DNA from 4 places in the Shewanella sp. cp20 genome. Region 3 is predicted to be linked to each of the others. Evidence: predicted binding sites of a transcription regulator. Region 3 holds the regulator's gene; each other region holds the start of a gene.
The links. Region 3 encodes sigma-54, which starts transcription at its own class of promoters, with help from an activator protein. Its sites were predicted from a motif close to GTTGGCACGNNNNTNGNNT; they were not measured.
Positions count from the first base shown of each region.

Region 1: a site for sigma-54 is predicted at 2,961-2,979, ahead of flgF (flagellar basal-body rod protein FlgF). Genes of this name have one in related genera too.
Region 2: a site for sigma-54 is predicted at 2,649-2,667, ahead of flgB (flagellar basal body rod protein FlgB). Genes of this name have one in related genera too.
Region 4: a site for sigma-54 is predicted at 1,504-1,522, ahead of DB48_RS15310 (YccF domain-containing protein). Genes of this name have one in related genera too.

Region 1 is NZ_JPII01000030.1:57,342-61,681, reverse strand. It holds gene DB48_RS12605 (flagellar basal body P-ring protein FlgI) at 1-645, opposite strand, end outside; gene flgH (flagellar basal body L-ring protein FlgH) at 657-1,331, opposite strand; gene flgG (flagellar basal-body rod protein FlgG) at 1,371-2,159, opposite strand; gene flgF (flagellar basal-body rod protein FlgF) at 2,170-2,913, opposite strand; gene flgE (flagellar hook protein FlgE) at 3,102-4,340, opposite strand, start outside.
Region 2 is NZ_JPII01000030.1:52,843-57,182, forward strand. It holds gene flgA (flagellar basal body P-ring formation chaperone FlgA) at 1-392, opposite strand, end outside; gene DB48_RS12560 (chemotaxis protein CheV) at 603-1,523, shown strand; gene DB48_RS12565 (CheR family methyltransferase) at 1,661-2,500, shown strand; gene flgB (flagellar basal body rod protein FlgB) at 2,700-3,098, shown strand; gene flgC (flagellar basal body rod protein FlgC) at 3,101-3,520, shown strand; gene flgD (flagellar hook assembly protein FlgD) at 3,531-4,313, shown strand.
Region 3 is NZ_JPII01000026.1:3,947-8,286, forward strand. It holds gene rapZ (RNase adapter RapZ) at 1-817, opposite strand, end outside; gene ptsN (PTS IIA-like nitrogen regulatory protein PtsN) at 814-1,257, opposite strand; gene hpf (ribosome hibernation promoting factor) at 1,260-1,547, opposite strand; gene DB48_RS08850 (RNA polymerase factor sigma-54) at 1,578-3,065, opposite strand; gene lptB (LPS export ABC transporter ATP-binding protein) at 3,199-3,930, opposite strand; gene lptA (lipopolysaccharide transport periplasmic protein LptA) at 3,927-4,340, opposite strand, start outside.
Region 4 is NZ_JPII01000046.1:172,547-176,886, forward strand. It holds gene DB48_RS15305 (substrate-binding periplasmic protein) at 134-907, shown strand; gene DB48_RS15310 (YccF domain-containing protein) at 1,026-1,433, opposite strand; gene DB48_RS15315 (1-aminocyclopropane-1-carboxylate deaminase) at 1,663-2,592, shown strand; gene DB48_RS15320 (mechanosensitive ion channel family protein) at 3,507-4,340, shown strand, end outside.

The sequences.
Region 1 (4,340 bases), on a different contig from region 3:
CAATGGACGAGCCATCCCTGGGCCCAGGAGATCATTGATGGCATCGGCGAGACGCTTGGCCGTCGAAAAATCGGCGCGGCGCAGATTAAAGGTCAGATGATCACCGGTGGAAAATGGCGTCGCCACGGTACGCTCGACGATGGCACCGTTGGGAATACGGCCCACGGTCGGCGTATTTTGGATCACCTTAGAGCCATCGAGTCCCTCGGCGCTAAAACCGCTGACCACCATGCTACCCTGGGCAATCGCGTAAACATTGCCGTCGACCCCCTTGAGGAAGGTCTGCAATAGTGTGCCGCCGCGCAGGCTCTTGGCCTCACCTAGGCTTGATACGGTCACGTCCAGCGTCTGCCCCGGCTTAATGAAGGCGGGCATGTCGGCACTTACCGCCACCACGGCGACGTTCTTGATCTTAGGGCGGAAGTTATCCGGCAGATTGATGCCGAAATTTTTCAGCATGGTCTTAAAGGTCTGCTCGGTATAGCGTGTCTTCTCGCCTGTGCCTGGCAGGCCAACCACCAGACCATAGCCTATCAGCTGGTTGCTACGCACCCCTTGCACGTTGGCGATATCTTTGATGCGCTGTGCCGAGCTGACGCTTGAAAACACCATCAGGGCACAGGCCAATATTATTTTCATCTTCATGGCATCGCTCCTTAGAAGGGCCACCAGTCGCTCATAAAGAACTGACTCAACCAACCCACCTTCTGCGCATCGGCAAAGGTACCTGTACCGCTGTACTGAATACGGGCATTGGCCACACGCTGAGAGTCGATGGTGTTGTCGGGACGGATATCTTGCGAGCGTACTATGCCGGTGAGCCTGACAAACTCATCGCCATTATTGATGGTGATCCACTTCTCGCCGCGGATCACCAGGTTGCCGTTGTTGAGCACCTGCATCACGTTGGCCGATATACTGCCCGACAGGCTGTTACTCTGGTCGGCATCAGACTCACGCTTGGTGTTCATGCTGTCTTTGTAGCGCAGATCGATAGGCGAACCGCTGATGGTGACGTTGCCGCCACCGGCATAGATGGGATCCAGCGTCAGATCTGAGCCCTTCTTCAGCTCGTTGTTGGCGCTCTTCTTCGCCTTGGTCGACTCTTGCAGGATCACGGTAATGATGTCGCCAACCTTAAGCGCCTTGATGTCCGAATAGAGGCTTGAGGCCTGGCTGTCCTGATACATGGAGCCCGTGGCGGCGATCTTAGTCGGCGGCGCCTCGGGATACACGGGAGCATAATAGGGATCATCGGCGATCGGCTTCTGGTTGGTTGAGGCACAGCCCACCAATGCCAGCGCAACCACCAAGACAAGTGACTTAGTCAATTCAAACTTAGTCAATTCAAACTTAGTCATATCAAACCTCTACAAATTCTGATTGACGTAAGAAAGCATCTGGTCGACGGCCGAGATCACCTTAGAGTTCATCTCGTAGATACGCTGACTCTCGATCAGGTTCACCAGCTCTTCGGTCACGTTAACGTTAGAGGTTTCGAGCGCCCCCTGACGAATAGCCCCCATGCCATCCAGTGAAGCCGTGCCCTGAATAGGCGTGCCGCTGGCACCGGTTTCCAGATAGAGGTTCTGCCCCATAGGGTCCAGGCCGCTCGGATTGATAAAGTCTGACATGCTCAGCTGGCCAACCACCTGGTTTTCCGCCGCGCCAGGGGTCTTTACCGACACCTCACCTTCTGCAGAGACGGTAATGCTAGTGGCATCATCTGGGATGGTGATGGCTGGCTGCAACACATAACCCGAGCCCGGGGTCACTATCTGCCCGGTATCGTCCAAGGTAAATTGACCGTTACGGGTATAGGCAGTGGTGCCGTCAGGCAGCTGCACCTCGAAAAAACCCGGACCTTCGATCATTAGATCCAGTGAGTTATCAGTGGTCAGCATATTGCCCTGGGTGAACATCTTCTGAGTCGCTACCACCTTGGTACCCGCACCTATGTTCAGGCCGTTGGGTAGCTTAGTGTTAGAGGCGCTGATCCCCCCCGCCTGGTTGACGGTTTGATAGAGCAGGTCTTCGAAGACGGCTCGGCTCTTCTTGTATCCAACTGTGCTCGCGTTCGCCACATTGTTGGAGATCACCGAGATATCTGTTTGCTGGGCATCTAAGCCAGTCTTACTAATCCATAACGCCGGATGCATAATCTATCTCCTAACTAATGCGCATTAATGACGAAGAGGCTTGATCCATCTCTTCGGCGGTTTTCATCATCTTGACCTGCATCTCAAACTGACGCTGCAGATCGATTAAAGAGACCATCTCGTCGACGGCATTGACATTGCTGCCCTCAATAGCCCCACTCTCCACGGCAACATTGGGATCGGCCGCGGCATTCACGCCAGACATTTGACGGAACAGACCGTCCTCGCCACGCATCAGGTTTTGATTGCCAGGGTTGACCAACTTGATGCGGCCAACTTCCTCGATCACCTCGGCGGTGGAGCCAAGCGGTCTGACCGAGATGGTGCCATCTTGGGCAATCTCGACCTTCTCGATAGGAAGCGGTAGTACGATGGGGCCGGCATCTCCCATAATGGGATTGCCTCTATCGTTTCGCAGCAGACCCGAGGTATCGAAACTCAGGCTGCCAGAGCGGGTGTAGGCTTCGCTACCATCGACGGCCTGCACGGCTATCCAACCATCGCCCTTCACCGCGATATCGAGATCCCGGCCCGTGGTCTTGATGGGGCCGGCGGCAAAGTTGGCCGACGGGTTCTCTGTCATGGAAAACACCCTTGTCGGCAAGCCTTCACCAAAGGCCTGCATGGATCTGGCCTGCTCAAGATCCGACTTGAAGCCGTCGGTATTGGCGTTGGCAAGGTTGTTGGCACGCACTGCCAGCGAATGCATATTCTGCTTGGCGCCACTCATGGCGACATAGAGTAATTTATCCACTTGCTGCTCCGTCAATGTTTCAACTAAAACTGTCTAATAACAGAACAAAGCAAACATCATGCCAAGCAATGGATTTGGTTAGGCTGCTTAAATCAAGCAGATAGAAATGAAGCGAAGGGAGGAAAGACTAAGCGGCAAGTGAAGCGGAAATGTGTTGCCGCCTGGGCAACACATTTCACTAAGGTAAATTAACGGATCTGCAGTACCGTCTGCTGCAGAGTATTGTTAACCTCAAGCGTACGCGAGTTAGCCTGGAAGTTACGCTGAGCCGAGATAAGGTCCACCAGCTCTGTGGTCAGATCCACGTTTGACTGCTCAAGCGCCGAGGAACGAATGCTACCGAAGGTACCGCTGTTGGCCTCACCCGCCAGTGCCGGACCAGAATCCAGGCTCTCCTTCCAAGCAGTGTTACCCACCTGAGTCAGTCCCTGCTCGTTTGAGAAGCGCGCCAGGGCGACACGGGCCAGCGGCACAGTTGAGCCATTGCTGTAGCTGGCGTTAATCAAACCATCGGCGCCCACTTCCACGTTAGTCAGACGACCAACGGTAGTACCGTCCTGACTCAGCTCGGTCACCTCAAACGGTGAAGCGTACTGGGTCGGGCTGTTGAAGTTGAGGGTTAGCGTTTGGCTGCCGTCTGTACCAGGGCCTAACACGTTGGCGCCACTGACCCCGAGCGTCTCTGTGGTGATCACCGCAGGATCACTACCTATATAGGCACCAGTGTCGTTGAACGACAGCACTGAGCCCTTCCAGCCGCTGGAATTAACCGCCGTGCCGGACGAGTCGGCCACACCGTCACCCGTGGTATCACGACCATAGGTGCCCGCGGCGCCTGCAAGATCGACCTGCTTACCGTCTACCGCGTAGAAGGCCACCCAGTTACTGGTGCCGGTATAGGCCGCCTGGGGTGGGCGCACGAAATAGGTGGTCAAGATATGGGGCTCACCTAACGAGTCATACATGGTGACCGAAGTCGAATTGTTGTAGGTGTCTGGGTCGTTCGGATTAAAGTTAGCCGGATCTAGAGTAGACTCACCCGCATTGAGGTTCATCTGAATGCCGATGTTATCAGTTTTCTGCGGGCTACCCGCGGTATCGGGGATCTTCACCGGCTGAGTGGTGGTGAGACTCACCGAAGTTGAGTTACCATCCTTATCGACCGGGAAGGTCTGCAGATAGGCACCGGCCGAGTTAACCAGGTAGCTGTCGGCGTCCACCTTAAAGGCACCGGCACGAGTGTAGGAGAGATCTTGCGAGCCCACTTCTGATGAGGTGACAAAGAAACCACCGCCATTGATCGCCATATCCAGCGCATTGCTGGTAAATTGCAGACTGCCCTGCTGGAACTGCTGAGCCACCTGGGCTGTGGTCACACCGCCACCGACCGTGGTCTTACTGTTGGCAAAAATAGAACTGGCATACAC
Region 2 (4,340 bases), on a different contig from region 3:
TCCAGCTCGATGAGACCGCCGGGCCCCAAGGTCTGATTGGCGACCACCACAGGGAAGAGCACCTCGACACGAACCGAAATATAGATCTGCCAGGGGTAGTCGAGATCTGGGCTATCGCAGCTGATCTTGACTGTGTTGTTTTTACTGATGGCTCGGTCGCTGGCGATTTCCGCCTTAGGCTCACCCAAACAGGCGGGGGGCTTTAGCCGGGTATCCAGGCTTTGGGGGGTAATAATGACCTTGGCGTCCTGGGGTAAGATAATTTTTTCCTGTACTACCTCTGTAGCTAATCGCGCTATGGTCGATACAGAGGGGACACTGGTCGTCTCCGCCGCCTTTAAGGGCAGAGAGATGAGTAACAAAAACAGAAAATATGCAAAATTTACTTTCATAATGAATTGACTAGCTTGATTAGCCAGATTACACCTATACTTCGTTTGAAGCGCCAAGGCTTTGCCATTTTTTTGTGAGAAATGAGTGTCATAAATTTGACAAAGTAAAGGTCTGGTTGTCATATAACTAGATAAAGCAATTAGTATGCCTATACTCATATTTATCATGGGAACGGCTTCGCATTCACCCGACAACAGGGCAAAGGCATTATGTCGAGTATTCTTGAATCAGTTAACAAACGCACCCAACTCGTAGGACAAAACCGCTTAGAACTATTGCTGTTTAAATTAAACGGGCGGCAACGGTTTGGTATTAACGTATTTAAGGTGAAAGAGGTACTGCAGTGCCCGCCGCTGACCGGTCTGCCTAAGCTTAATCCTTTTGTGAGAGGCGTGGCCCATATTCGCGGCCAGACGATTTCGGTGATCGACCTTAGTGCGGCTACCGGCGGTAGACCGATTGAAGATACCGAAGGTTGTTTCATCATCATCTCAGAGTACAACCGCAGTGTGCAGGGCTTCCTAGTTAAGTCGGTCGAGCGCATCATCAACATGAATTGGGAAGCCATCATGCCGCCGCCACAAGGGGCGGGCCGATACTCTTACCTGACCGCCGTGACCGAGATTGAAGGCGAGTTGGTGGAGATTCTCGATGTCGAGAAGATCCTCGATGAGATCTCGCCGGTCAAGACCCAGATCAGTCAAGAGGTCGACGAGCAGCTGACCATAGACAGGGAGCGTCATTATCACATCATGGTGATCGACGACTCGGCCGTGGCGCGCAAGCAGATTATTCGTGCCCTCGAATCATTGAGTCTGCAGATAGATACCGCTAAAGATGGTCGTGAGGCGTTAGAGAAACTGGTGACAGTCGCTGCCGAGATGGATAACGTGGCCCATGAGATCCCTCTGATCATTTCTGATATCGAGATGCCAGAGATGGATGGCTATACCCTGACGGCTGAGATCCGCGACAACCCGAAATTGAAAGACATTAAGGTGGTGTTACATACTTCGCTTAGCGGCGTATTTAACCAGGCCATGGTCGAGAAGGTGGGTGCCAATGACTTTATCGCGAAATTTAATCCTGATGAATTAGCGGCAGCGGTGAATAAACATCTTAGTTTGTAATTTGTACTAAGTTGGGCCTGAGCCTAAATTTGGTAAGTTTAGGCTTGTATCAGTGAGTTAGCTAATGTATAACGCTGACCTCTGCAACGCTTGCTATAGTGTATGTTGTAGCCTGTTTTCTTTTTTGATATTGGGATATCAAGGTGCCGAATAAATCACTTGCCGAAGCCGAGTACAACCAATTTAAATTATTTCTGGAACAACACAGCGGTATTGTGTTGGGCGACAATAAGCAATATTTGGTTCGTAGTCGACTCGCGCCTCTGATGGGGAAATATAATCTTCCCTCATTATCTGAAGTGGTTAAACATTCGATGAAGCCCACCGAGCGGCAACTTCGTGCCGAGGTGATCGACGCCATGACCACCAACGAGACCCTGTGGTTTCGCGATCGCTATCCCTTCGAGCTGTTAGCCAATAACCTCTTGCCCGAATATGCCCGCTTGGGGCGTCCGCTGAAGATCTGGTCGGCCGCCTGTTCCTCGGGGCAGGAACCCTATTCGTTGGCCATGACTATCTTGGAATACCAGCAGCGTAAGCCTGGTGCCTTGCCCGGCAGCGCGACTATTCTGGCAACGGATCTGTCACCCTCAATGCTAGAGCGCTGTAAGGTTGCCGAATATGACAACCTTGCCCTGGGCCGTGGCTTGTCCGATGAGCGCAAACGTCAGTTTTTTGAACCCACGGGCACTGGCTCCATGGTGGTGAAGCCCAACGTCAAGCGTCTGGTGAATTTCAGGGCGCACAACCTGCTCGAGAGCTATACCTTGCTGGGTAAGTTCGACATCATTTTCTGTCGTAACGTGCTTATCTATTTTGCCCCAGAGGCAAAGGCCAAGATACTGCGGCAATTTGCTGCCGCCCTTAATCCCAAGGGCATACTGTTTCTGGGGGCATCCGAGTCGATTGCCGGTTTGACCGACGAGTTTGACATGGTCAGGTGTAATCCGGGTATCTATTACCAGAAGCGGACCTGATGCACTTGCTAGGGTGCAAGTTTAGCCAGTTAAAGTGCTAACTCTCTGAGTTCGCTATCAAGTTTCAAATGCCAGCAATCGCTGGCATTTTTTATGCCTTGCCTTTCTATCGCGCATCTATCTGTGCAAGTTACCTAGAGTCGATTTTATTGGCACAAGTATTGCTTTGTTTATGACATTCGTGTGTGGAGGCAATTTTATGGCGATTAGTTTCGATAAGGCATTGGGGATACATCAGTATACCTTGGGGATACGATCGGCGCGGGCCGAGGTGATCTCGTCAAATATCGCCAATGCCGATACCCCCCATTACAAGGCGAAAGACCTTGATTTTGATAAGGCGCTACAGGCGGCGCGCACGGCCCAAGGCGGGCTGGCGATGAGCCGTAGCAACGAGAAACACTTCGACTTGGCGGCGCTTTCTCAGCAACACATTAGTTATCGGGTACCAAATCAGCCCGATACCGGTGATGGCAATACGGTGGATATTCAGCAGGAACAGTCTGAGTTTATGCAGAATGCGCTCGAATATCAGATGTCGTTAGGTTTTCTTGACGGTAAGTTTTCCGGCCTGAAAAAAGCCCTTAAAGGAACGTAATCATGAGCCTTTTTAATATCTTCAATGTGGCAGGCTCCGGCATGTCTGCTCAGTCTGTGAGGCTGAATACCACTGCCAGTAACATCGCCAATGCCGATTCGGTCTCCAGCAGTGTGGATAAGACCTATCGCGCCCGCCATCCTGTGTTTGAGGCGGAGCTGGCTAAGGCCAGCCATCAGCAGCAGACCAGTCAGGCGGTAAAGGTGGCCGGTATCGTCGAGAGTGACAAGCCGTTGCAGAAAGAGTATTCGCCGGATCATCCATTAGCGGACGCCGATGGGTTTATTTATAAGCCAAATGTCAATGTGATGGAGGAGATGGCCAACATGATCTCGGCGTCTCGCTCCTATCAGATGAACGTGCAGGTTGCCGATGCAGCAAAGTCTATGCTTCAGCAAACCTTACGCATTGGCAATTCCTAGGGGGTAAGTCGTGAGCCTAGTTAATCCATTAAATACTCAGGTTGCGCCAAACAGTTCGACCCAGAGCGCCAAGACGGTGGCGCCTCAGGCTTCCAGTAGTCAGGCAACCACCCAGACCACGGGAAATCCTTTTCTCGACAGCATGCGCCTGCAAGAGGAGTCGTCGATTCCTGAGGCCAAGAGCCAGGAGCTGACCCAGGAGGATTTCTTCTCCTTACTCAGTCAGCAGTTGTCGATGCAAGATCCGTTTAAGCCGGTGGATAACGACCAGATGATCGCTCAGATGGCATCCTTCTCTACCGTGGACGGCATCACTAAGCTCAACGAGGAGATCGTCAATCTTAATACTGTGATGACCTCGAGTCAGGCGTTGCAGGCCTCGGGACTAGTGGGACAGAAGGTGTTGATCCCATCGGATACCGGGCATATTTCGGCGGAAGAGCCTGTGCTGAAAGGGGTGATCAGTACGCCGGAGCCGATCGAGTCGATCACGGTACGCATCGAAGATGAGAAGGGGCAGTTGGTTAAGACCTTCACCGTCGACGGCAGTGATGGCGGCAACATAGATGTGGCCTGGGATGGGCTGGATAAGGATGGAGAACCCGTTGCCAGTGGTAATTATTCTATCAAGGCATCGGGCAAAGTCGATGGTAAGAGTGAAGATTTAGCCGTATCGACCTACGCTCACGTGACGAGCGTTTCGCTGGGGACGGCAAGTACCGGCGCGATTCTCAACTTGAGAGGCATAGGCGGTATCAAACTCGGTGATGTTCTGGCCGTGTCTGAAACCTAGACAAAGCAGAGCGTTAGGGCATTTAGG
Region 3 (4,340 bases):
GCACCTTATGCTGGCCCTTGTTAAACAGCTTGGCGAGCTGGTCGGTCACATAGACAGACCTGTGCTGACCGCCGGTGCAGCCGATGGCGATGGTGAGGTAACTGCGGTTGTTGCGCTCGAGGTGAGGCAACCAGGTCTCCAGCAGGTTTTCGATCTGCCAGATGAACTTGTTGACCAGTGGCTGCTGACTGAGAAACTGCTGCACAGGCTCGTCCAGGCCGGTTAAGGGCCTCAGCTCTGGCTCCCAGTGGGGGTTTGGCAGGAAGCGTACGTCGAACATGAAGTCGGCTTCGCTTGGCATGCCATATTTAAAGCCGAAAGATTCGAAGTTGATCACCAACTCTTTATCCACAGTGCCTAGCAGGATCTCGCGAACCTTGTCGCTTAGCTCATAGATGTTGAGGTTGGAGGTATCTATGTAGTGATCCACCAGTTTAGCGATGGGATCCAGTAACTTACCTTCGAGCTGTATCGCCTCCTTGAGGGAGACCTTAGAGCGTGACAGCGGGTGTAGTCTGCGGGTCTCGCTATAGCGCTTGAGCAGCACACTGTCGCTGGAGTTGAGGAAGAAACTTAAGATTTCGGTATCTTTGGGAAGCTTGGCCAGCTGCTTTTCCAGCTGGATCTCTTCGCTCGGCATATTACGCACGTCGACACTGATGGCCACGAGATCGTTGCGTCCCTTGAGCTGCTCTAGCAGGGATTCCATCATCTGCAATGGCAGATTATCGACACAGTAATAGCCTAGATCTTCTAAGACCCTAAGCGCGACGGATTTTCCCGATCCTGAGCGTCCTGATACCAAAACCAATTTCATTGGGTGATCACCTGATAGAGTTCGGATTCATCTTGGGTCTTTCTTAGCTGCTTAATGATCGCCTTATCATTGAGCTTCTCGGCCATGGCGGCCAGGGTGCTAAGATGTTGCTCGCATTGATCTGCGGGCACTAATAATGCAAAAAGGATATCGACGGGCTGATTGTCAATGGCATCGAATGCGATTGGTTCAGCACATTTAACCAGTACGGCCACGGGTTGATCTATGTTGGTCAGCCGCCCGTGAGGAATCGCGATACCATTGCCTATACCTGTGCTGCCCATTTTCTCTCGAGCCAGAAGGCTTTCAAAAATTTCTTGAGAGGAGAGGGTAGGGTACTGGACAGCGGCTAAGTCGCTGATAAGCTCCAGTACCTTTTTCTTACTGCCCGGAGTGGCGCAGGTGGTGCACTCCGGCCGCAGGATGGTACTCAGTTCCATCGTTAATGTTTAGTAAGCTTCTCTTTGTGTTTAATGACCTGACGATCGAGTTTGTCAATCAGGGAGTCTATCGCGGCATACATGTCCGCATGTTCGGATGTTGCGAACACTTCTCCGCCGCGGAGATGTAACTTTGCCTCAACCTTCTGTTGCAACTTTTCGACATTTAATACAACGTGCACATTATTGATCTGATCGAAATGACGTTCAAGCTTTGTGAATTTCTCTTCGATGTAGCTTCGTAGAGATTGGGTGATCTCGATATGGTGCCCAGTCAGGTTTATTTGCATAAAGATAGTCCTCCAGTTTCCAGGTTTGTTTTATAAGCTCTTGCGCTGATTCGACGGCGGTATCAGCATCGCTTCGCGATACTTGGCAATGGTGCGTCTAGCTACCTTGATACCCTGTTCGGCCAAGAGTTGAGCCATCTTGCTGTCGCTCAATGGCTTTTTCTGGTTTTCCGCAGCAACCAGCTTCTTGATGAAGGCGCGTATTGCTGTTGAAGAGCACTCTCCGCCATCGTCGGTACCGACGTGACTGGAGAAGAAGTATTTGAGTTCGAAGATCCCTCTCGGGGTATGCATATATTTTTGTGTGGTCACACGCGAGATGGTGGACTCGTGCATCTCCACCGCCTCGGCAATGTCGTTCAGTACCATGGGCTTCATCGCCTCTTCGCCAAATTCGAAGAAGCCTTGTTGGAAGTCGACGATACAGTTGGTCACCTTGAGCAGGGTCTCGTTGCGGCTCTCCAGGCTCTTGAGGAACCATTTGGCTTCCTGCAGGTGGCCACGAATAAACTGGCCATCAGCCTGGCTCTTGGTGCTGCGCGCCATGGCGGCATACTGCTGATTGACGTTGATCTTGGGCATGCTGTCGGGATTGAGCTCGACCACCCAGCGTCCCTTCTTCTTGGTGACAGTCACATCCGGGATCACATACTCGTCGCGGCTGGCGGTGATGGCGAGGCCGGGACGGGGGTTGAGTGTCTGGATCAGGGCGATGGCATCTCTTAGGTCATCTTCTTTGAGTTTGGTCTTGCGCATCAGCAGACGGAAGTCGCGGCCGGCGATGAGATCCAGATGTTCCTTGATCAGCATGCGGGCATTGGCGATATGCGGCGTGTCGTCGCTGTATTGGGCGAGCTGAATCGTCAGGCATTCGCTGAGATCCCTTGCCGCCACGCCGATGGGATCGAAGTGTTGTACCCGCTTGAGAACAGCCTCGACCTCGTCGAGTTCGATCTCAGGATCGCCCATGGCCTCGAGAATATCTTCACAGGTCTGGGTCAGGTAACCACGCTCGTCGATGGCATCTATGATGGCGGTGGCGATGGCCAGATCGTTATCGGAAAAGGGGGTCAGGTTCTTCTGCCATTCAAGGTGTTCATACAGGCCTTCGCTGGTTTCACCCTGAAAAGGCATGTCGTCGTCACGCATGGCGCCCGAGCTGGAGTTGGGCGAGGCGGTATAGACCTCGTCCCAGGTGGTATCGACCGGTAGCTCGTCTGGCATGGAGTCCTGGGTCAGGGCGTCAGAGGTCTCGACACCTGAATTATCCTGGCTCGAATCCAGCTCTATCTTGTCGTCGTACTTGGTGTCGAAGTTGTCGCTGACGGCATCATCTTGCAGCTCGACGTTGGCGCTCTCCTGCTCTTCGTCCAACTCCAGTAGCGGGTTAGATTCTAATGCCTGCTGGATCTCCTGCTGCAACTCTAATGACGACAACTGCAACAGACGAATGGCCTGTTGTAGCTGGGGCGTCATGGTGAGATGCTGACCCATTTTGAGCTGAAGTGACGCTTTCATCGTACTGCTATTCCCTTGTTTCTAATTATAAAATGAGAAAGCTCTGGCTATATGTGCCGGACAAATATATCGAATAGTCGCTAAGGCCACAATCTAAGATAGGTTTTTCTGTGTGGCCCCGTTATAAGATTAACTATAGCTTGAATTGTTCACCTAAGTACACTGCTCGTACTTGCTGGTTGTCTAAGATTTCGGCGGGTGTGCCTTCGGCGATCAGATTACCATGGCTGACGATATAGGCTTTCTCACAGACATCTAGTGTTTCGCGCACATTATGGTCGGTGATCAACACCCCCAGGCCACGATTCTTGAGCTGTTCGATGATCTTCTTGATGTCGATGACCGAGATGGGATCGACCCCGGCGAAAGGCTCGTCGAGAAGAATAAATTTAGGGTTGGCGGCCAGCGCCCTGGCGATCTCTACTCGGCGACGTTCACCGCCAGAGAGTGCCATGCCGTGGCTGTCACGGATGTGGGTGATATGGAACTCTTCCAGCAGGTGTTCCAGTTCCTCTTCGCGGCCGTCGTTGTTCAGGTCGCTGCGGGTCTGCAGCACGGCCATGATGTTGTCGCGTACCGAGAGCTTACGAAAGATGCTGGCTTCCTGAGGCAGATAACCTATGCCCTTGCGGGCGCGCAGATGCATGGGATCCAGCGTCAGGTCGTCATCGTCAATAAAGATGCGGCCCTTGTCGCTCTGCACCAATCCGACGACCATGTAGAAGGTGGTGGTCTTGCCGGCGCCGTTTGGCCCCAGCAGGCCGACGATCTGCCCGGTCTTGACCGTGAGGCTCACGTCTTGGACAACGGCACGACTCTTATAGCTCTTGGCGAGGTTCTCCGCCTTCAAGGTTAGGTGTGTCATTGTTTTTCCTGTTTGGGCTGTTCGGGTTTCTGTTCTGGCTGGATCTGCTCCTGATAGTTCTCAGGCTGAATGATGGTGATCACTCTGTCTTTGCCGCTGCTCTCGGCGATCAGCTGTTGCTGCTCTATGTTGTAGCGGATCTGCGAGCCTGTGACCTGGCTGCCTTCCTGTTCCAGGGTGGCGTCGCCGATCAGTGTCAGGGTGCGGCTGGACAGCTCGTAGCGTATCTCCTTGGCGCTTGCAGATGCTGGGCGGCCATCTTCCATCACCTGAGTGTAGGTGGCTGGGTTGCCGGTGGCGATGAGGATCTTGCCGCTATTCTTCTCTTTGCTGAAGGCGCGCAGCTCACTGGCCAAAATCTTGATTGAGCCTTGTGTGACTTCTACCGGACCGTGGAAGATGATCTGGTT
Region 4 (4,340 bases), on a different contig from region 3:
CAAATATCCAACCTTCTCTCCTATACTTGTTTTGCATGATGTTGCGCAGCTATGCCAGTGAAAATGTGTAACAAAAGGATTTCTCACTGGGCAAGGAATGCCATCAGGCGGTGGTTTTTAAGGGGGAAGAGGGATGGTGAGAGAGACACTTCTTAACCTAAGTTGGGGTCGAAATGGGCTGTTTGTCCTGCTGCTGATCAGTTGGACCTTGGCATTCTTTCCATTGCGGGCCGATACCCTCAAGCTCTCTTCGTTAAACTGGCCACCCTATTCGGGACCGACTCTTAAGGACGGTGGAGCCTGTGTCGTGGTGGCTCGTGCGGCGCTTAATGCCATGGGCCATGAGCTTCAGGTGGATTACTTTCCATGGAGTCGAACCGTAAGGGTGGTGAGCCGAGATGACTCAGGCTATCAGGGCTATTTCCCCGAGTACCATCATCCCACGGATAAGTTTGTCTTTTCCGATTCTATGGGCGAGAGCCCTCTAGGGATCTTAGAGCAGAGTAGGCATCCCATCACCTGGTCGCGGCTGCAGGATCTCAATGCCTATACCTTGGGGGTGGTCAGGGACTATGTGAATACCCAAGCCCTGGATGAGATGATCGCCTTAGGGACTCAGCCGGTAGAATTGGTGAGTTCGGATGAACACAACATCAGAAAGGTGGCTACGGGGCGAGTTCAGGGGGCGGTTATGGATCTCTATGTCTATCTATACCTGGTAGAGCAGCCTCATCTGAGTGAGCTTAAGGCGAGGCTGCAATTTAACAAGCAACTGCTGGAATCGAAACGCCTCTATATCGCCTTTAGAAATACCCCCGAGGGGCGCAGGTGGCGGGAGATCTATAACGCCGGCCTTGCTCGAATCCAAGTCGAGCAGATCTTAGAGGTCTACCTGCAAAGCCTGTAGTTGAATCCTGTAGTTGAAAGCCTTTAGTTCAAAGTCTTTAGTTGAAAGCCTTTGGTTCAGAGCCTAGCAGGCGCCTCAACCCCAGGCAGGTCTCGGCGCCTTAGGCTATTGATGATAACTATGCCTTAGCGGTTATCGTCTGTCCTATAGGCGTCAGACTCAGCAGGGCCAATTTGAGATGCTGGATACCAAATGGGATCCCTATGATGGTGACGAAACAGGCCAGCGCGTGAGTGATATGGCCGATGGCGAGCCAGATCCCAAACAGCAGGAACCAGACGATATTACCGACCATGCCCAGGGGACCCGTGCCAATGTCATCTACCCCTTGCAGCGCACGGCGGCTGACGTTTTGTTGACCGAAGGGCCAGAAGGCCATCTCACCAATGACGAAACAGGCGCGGCCGAAGGGGATGCCTATGATGCTGATAAAGCAGAGTAATCCCGCCAGCCACCAGGCCAGTCCCATCACGAAGCCGCCTAAAATAAACCATGCAATATTAAAGATTAAGCGCAGTAGTGCCATCGAATACTCCTTGTTTCTGAGCTTATAGAGCCGCAAAGGCGTTCGCCTTTATTTAGATTTATCTAGTTCTAAGCGAAATCCGTGCCATATATTAAGTGTATGTTTTTATAGGTATTTAACCCTGAGATATTTTAAGTGAATGACATATTATGCCAAAAGTCGGTCAAATTACGCATTTGACGTTAAAAGGTGTAAACTCTGGCCCTTAGTTTAACTCTGACTCCTCATCATGAAGCTTAGCCACACTCAGGTAGATACGGTTTACCTAGGGCAGCACAAGGTCTACGTGAAGCGTGACGATCTGCTCCATCCAGAATTTTCCGGCAATAAGGCGCGCAAGTTCGCCTACTTCCTCGATAACGACTTCCCCTTGGTTAAGCAGCTGATTGGTTATGGTTCTCCCCAGGCCAACTCTCTCTATTCCTTGTCGGCGCTGGCAAAACTCAAGGGGTGGCGGTTGGACTTCTATGTGGATCATCTTCCCCATTATCTGACAGCCAACCCCTGCGGCAACTATCGCGCCGCACAGGCGCTTGGGGCCAATATCATAGACCTCTCTCGACGAGCAGACAGAGACGGCCTGGACTGTGATAGCTACATTCGCCAAAGGGTGTTAACGGGCAGTGATGAGCAGCTGTTTGTGCCGGAAGGCGGCCGCTGCGCCTTTGCCGAGCCTGGCGTTGCGCAGCTCGCTAAAGAGATAGCGAGCTGGAAGTATGCCGAGGGACTTACCGAGCTGGTGGTGTTTCTGCCTTCGGGCACCGGCACCACGGCGCTCTATCTGCAAAAGCAGTTTCTAACCCTAGATCCCAGCATTAGCGTCATGACCTGCGCCGTGGTGGGCGGGGATGATTATCTTCGTAAGCAATTTTTGGAGCTTGAAGAAGATGAAGCACTGCATCCTCAGATTGTTCCAGCCGCCAAGCGTTACCACTTCGGCAAGCTGTATCTTGAGTATTATCAGATGTGGCATGAACTCAAATCGACGGGGATAGAGTTTGAGCTACTTTATGATCCCCTGGGCTGGTTATGTCTGAAAAGATGCTGGCAACAGGGATTCAGCAAGCCGGTGCTCTATCTGCATCAAGGTGGGCTGTTGGGTAATCATTCTATGTTGCCAAGGTACCAGCGTAAATATGGTGCGATATTTGGTGAGTGAGGGGAATGATTAATGTCATTTGGCCAGGTCGGTACCTGTGAAAGGGGTACAACCTGAGCCAAATGTTACCTGCTGAGTCGTTGACGAATGAGGTCAATCCTACTTGTTGCCTTAGCAACCTTCGATACGTGTGAGAGGAGGTGTATCGAATAGCGTGGGGTTTACTTGTTGCTTGAGAGCAACCATTTCATAAATTGCAGGGCGTCGGTGCGCTTAGCAAAAGTTTGTTTATTTTTTCCTAGACTATCGGTGAAAGCGATAGAGGATTTGTTGACTGAAATTGAGTCCACCGGAAAATTTACCGTGATCTCATGACCGTTAATTTTGTACGACATAGGCCATACTCCTTATTGCTGTGACTGCCTCTTGGCAGTAAAAATTTACAAATAATAGATCCTTAGCTGTTGCGAAAGATGAATTAAAACCTTTCTGAGACTACCCAGCCTTATGTAAATAATCAAGTGATCTGCCTCGCTAAAGCCGTTGTTTGCGCCCGAAAGGGGGGCTTATCACCGGATTGGACACAGTAAATCATCAATAAATGACAATAGTGTGACGAAATAGCTGCGAGTTGTTGGATGCGGTGACTTGGGGTCGAGCGATGCAAAACTAAAGGCAGAAAACTAAAATCAGGGTACTGCAGAAGTCGAGCATTATAATCCTGGCCGCGTACTTGTCAATATTTAATCAATTCCGCCCTTTGGGCATTTAGACTTGTTTGCGCTGCTTTTGTTTGTTGCAAACTACCTAGGTTATTTCGACTGGATTATCGCCAGTCAGCTCAGCCTAGCTCGACGATACAGGATTAAATGAAACCACCTGTAAACTACTTCAAAAACAAACAGAAAAGATAAACAGGCCCTAGGAATAATGCTAATATTTCTAGGCGCTTGTTAACAATTTAGGGGGCTGGGATGCGCTTTGTTGTTTGGTCGTTAATCTGGGTGATGAGCTTGTTTGTCGGTAGCGCCTGGTGCGCGGCGCCAAATAGTCTGGTGGGGGCGTTAACCGATGCCGCGGCCGACACAGGTCAGAGTCAATTTGTTCGCTCGGTTGAGCATTATGAATATAAGGATAGCCTGCAACGTGACACGCCAAGGGGCACGGTCGAAGGCTATATGGCGGCGGTTTATGAGCAAGATTATGAAAAGGCGGCAGAGTATCTGGATCTGCGTTATCTGCCCGAGGGGATGTCGGCCAAACGCGGCGCCGAATATGCCAAGCAGCTGCAGCTGATCATAGAGCGTAATCTCTGGCTCGATTTAGGTCAGCTTAACGATACGCCACTGGGTCAGGATAACGATCAGCTGCCTGCCTACCGGGATCTCTTTGGCCGGGTAGCGTTGCAAAGCGATCAGATAGCCCTCTATCTGCAACGTGTGCCCAGCGAAGGGGGCACCATCTGGAAGGTCTCTAACGCCACCGTCGCTAAGGTGCCTAAGCTCTATGAAAACCTGGGTTATGGTCCTGTGGCCGAATGGTTTGTCAATCATGTCCCCGAGGGGCGCTGGTTTAACGTAAACCTGTGGGAGTGGAGCCTGGTTTTGGCTTACCTTATCACCGCCTTTATGGTGATGGTGCCTGTGACCTGGATAGTTAAGCGGGTGATCCTGCTGACTAAGCATGAGCTTAAAGAAGAGCTGGCCTACATAGTGGCCGGGCCGCTAAGATTTTTGGCGGCCGTGTTACTGGTCAGAGCCTGGGTGTCCCATAGCAGCATCTCACCCGCCGCTATCGAGATGATAGAT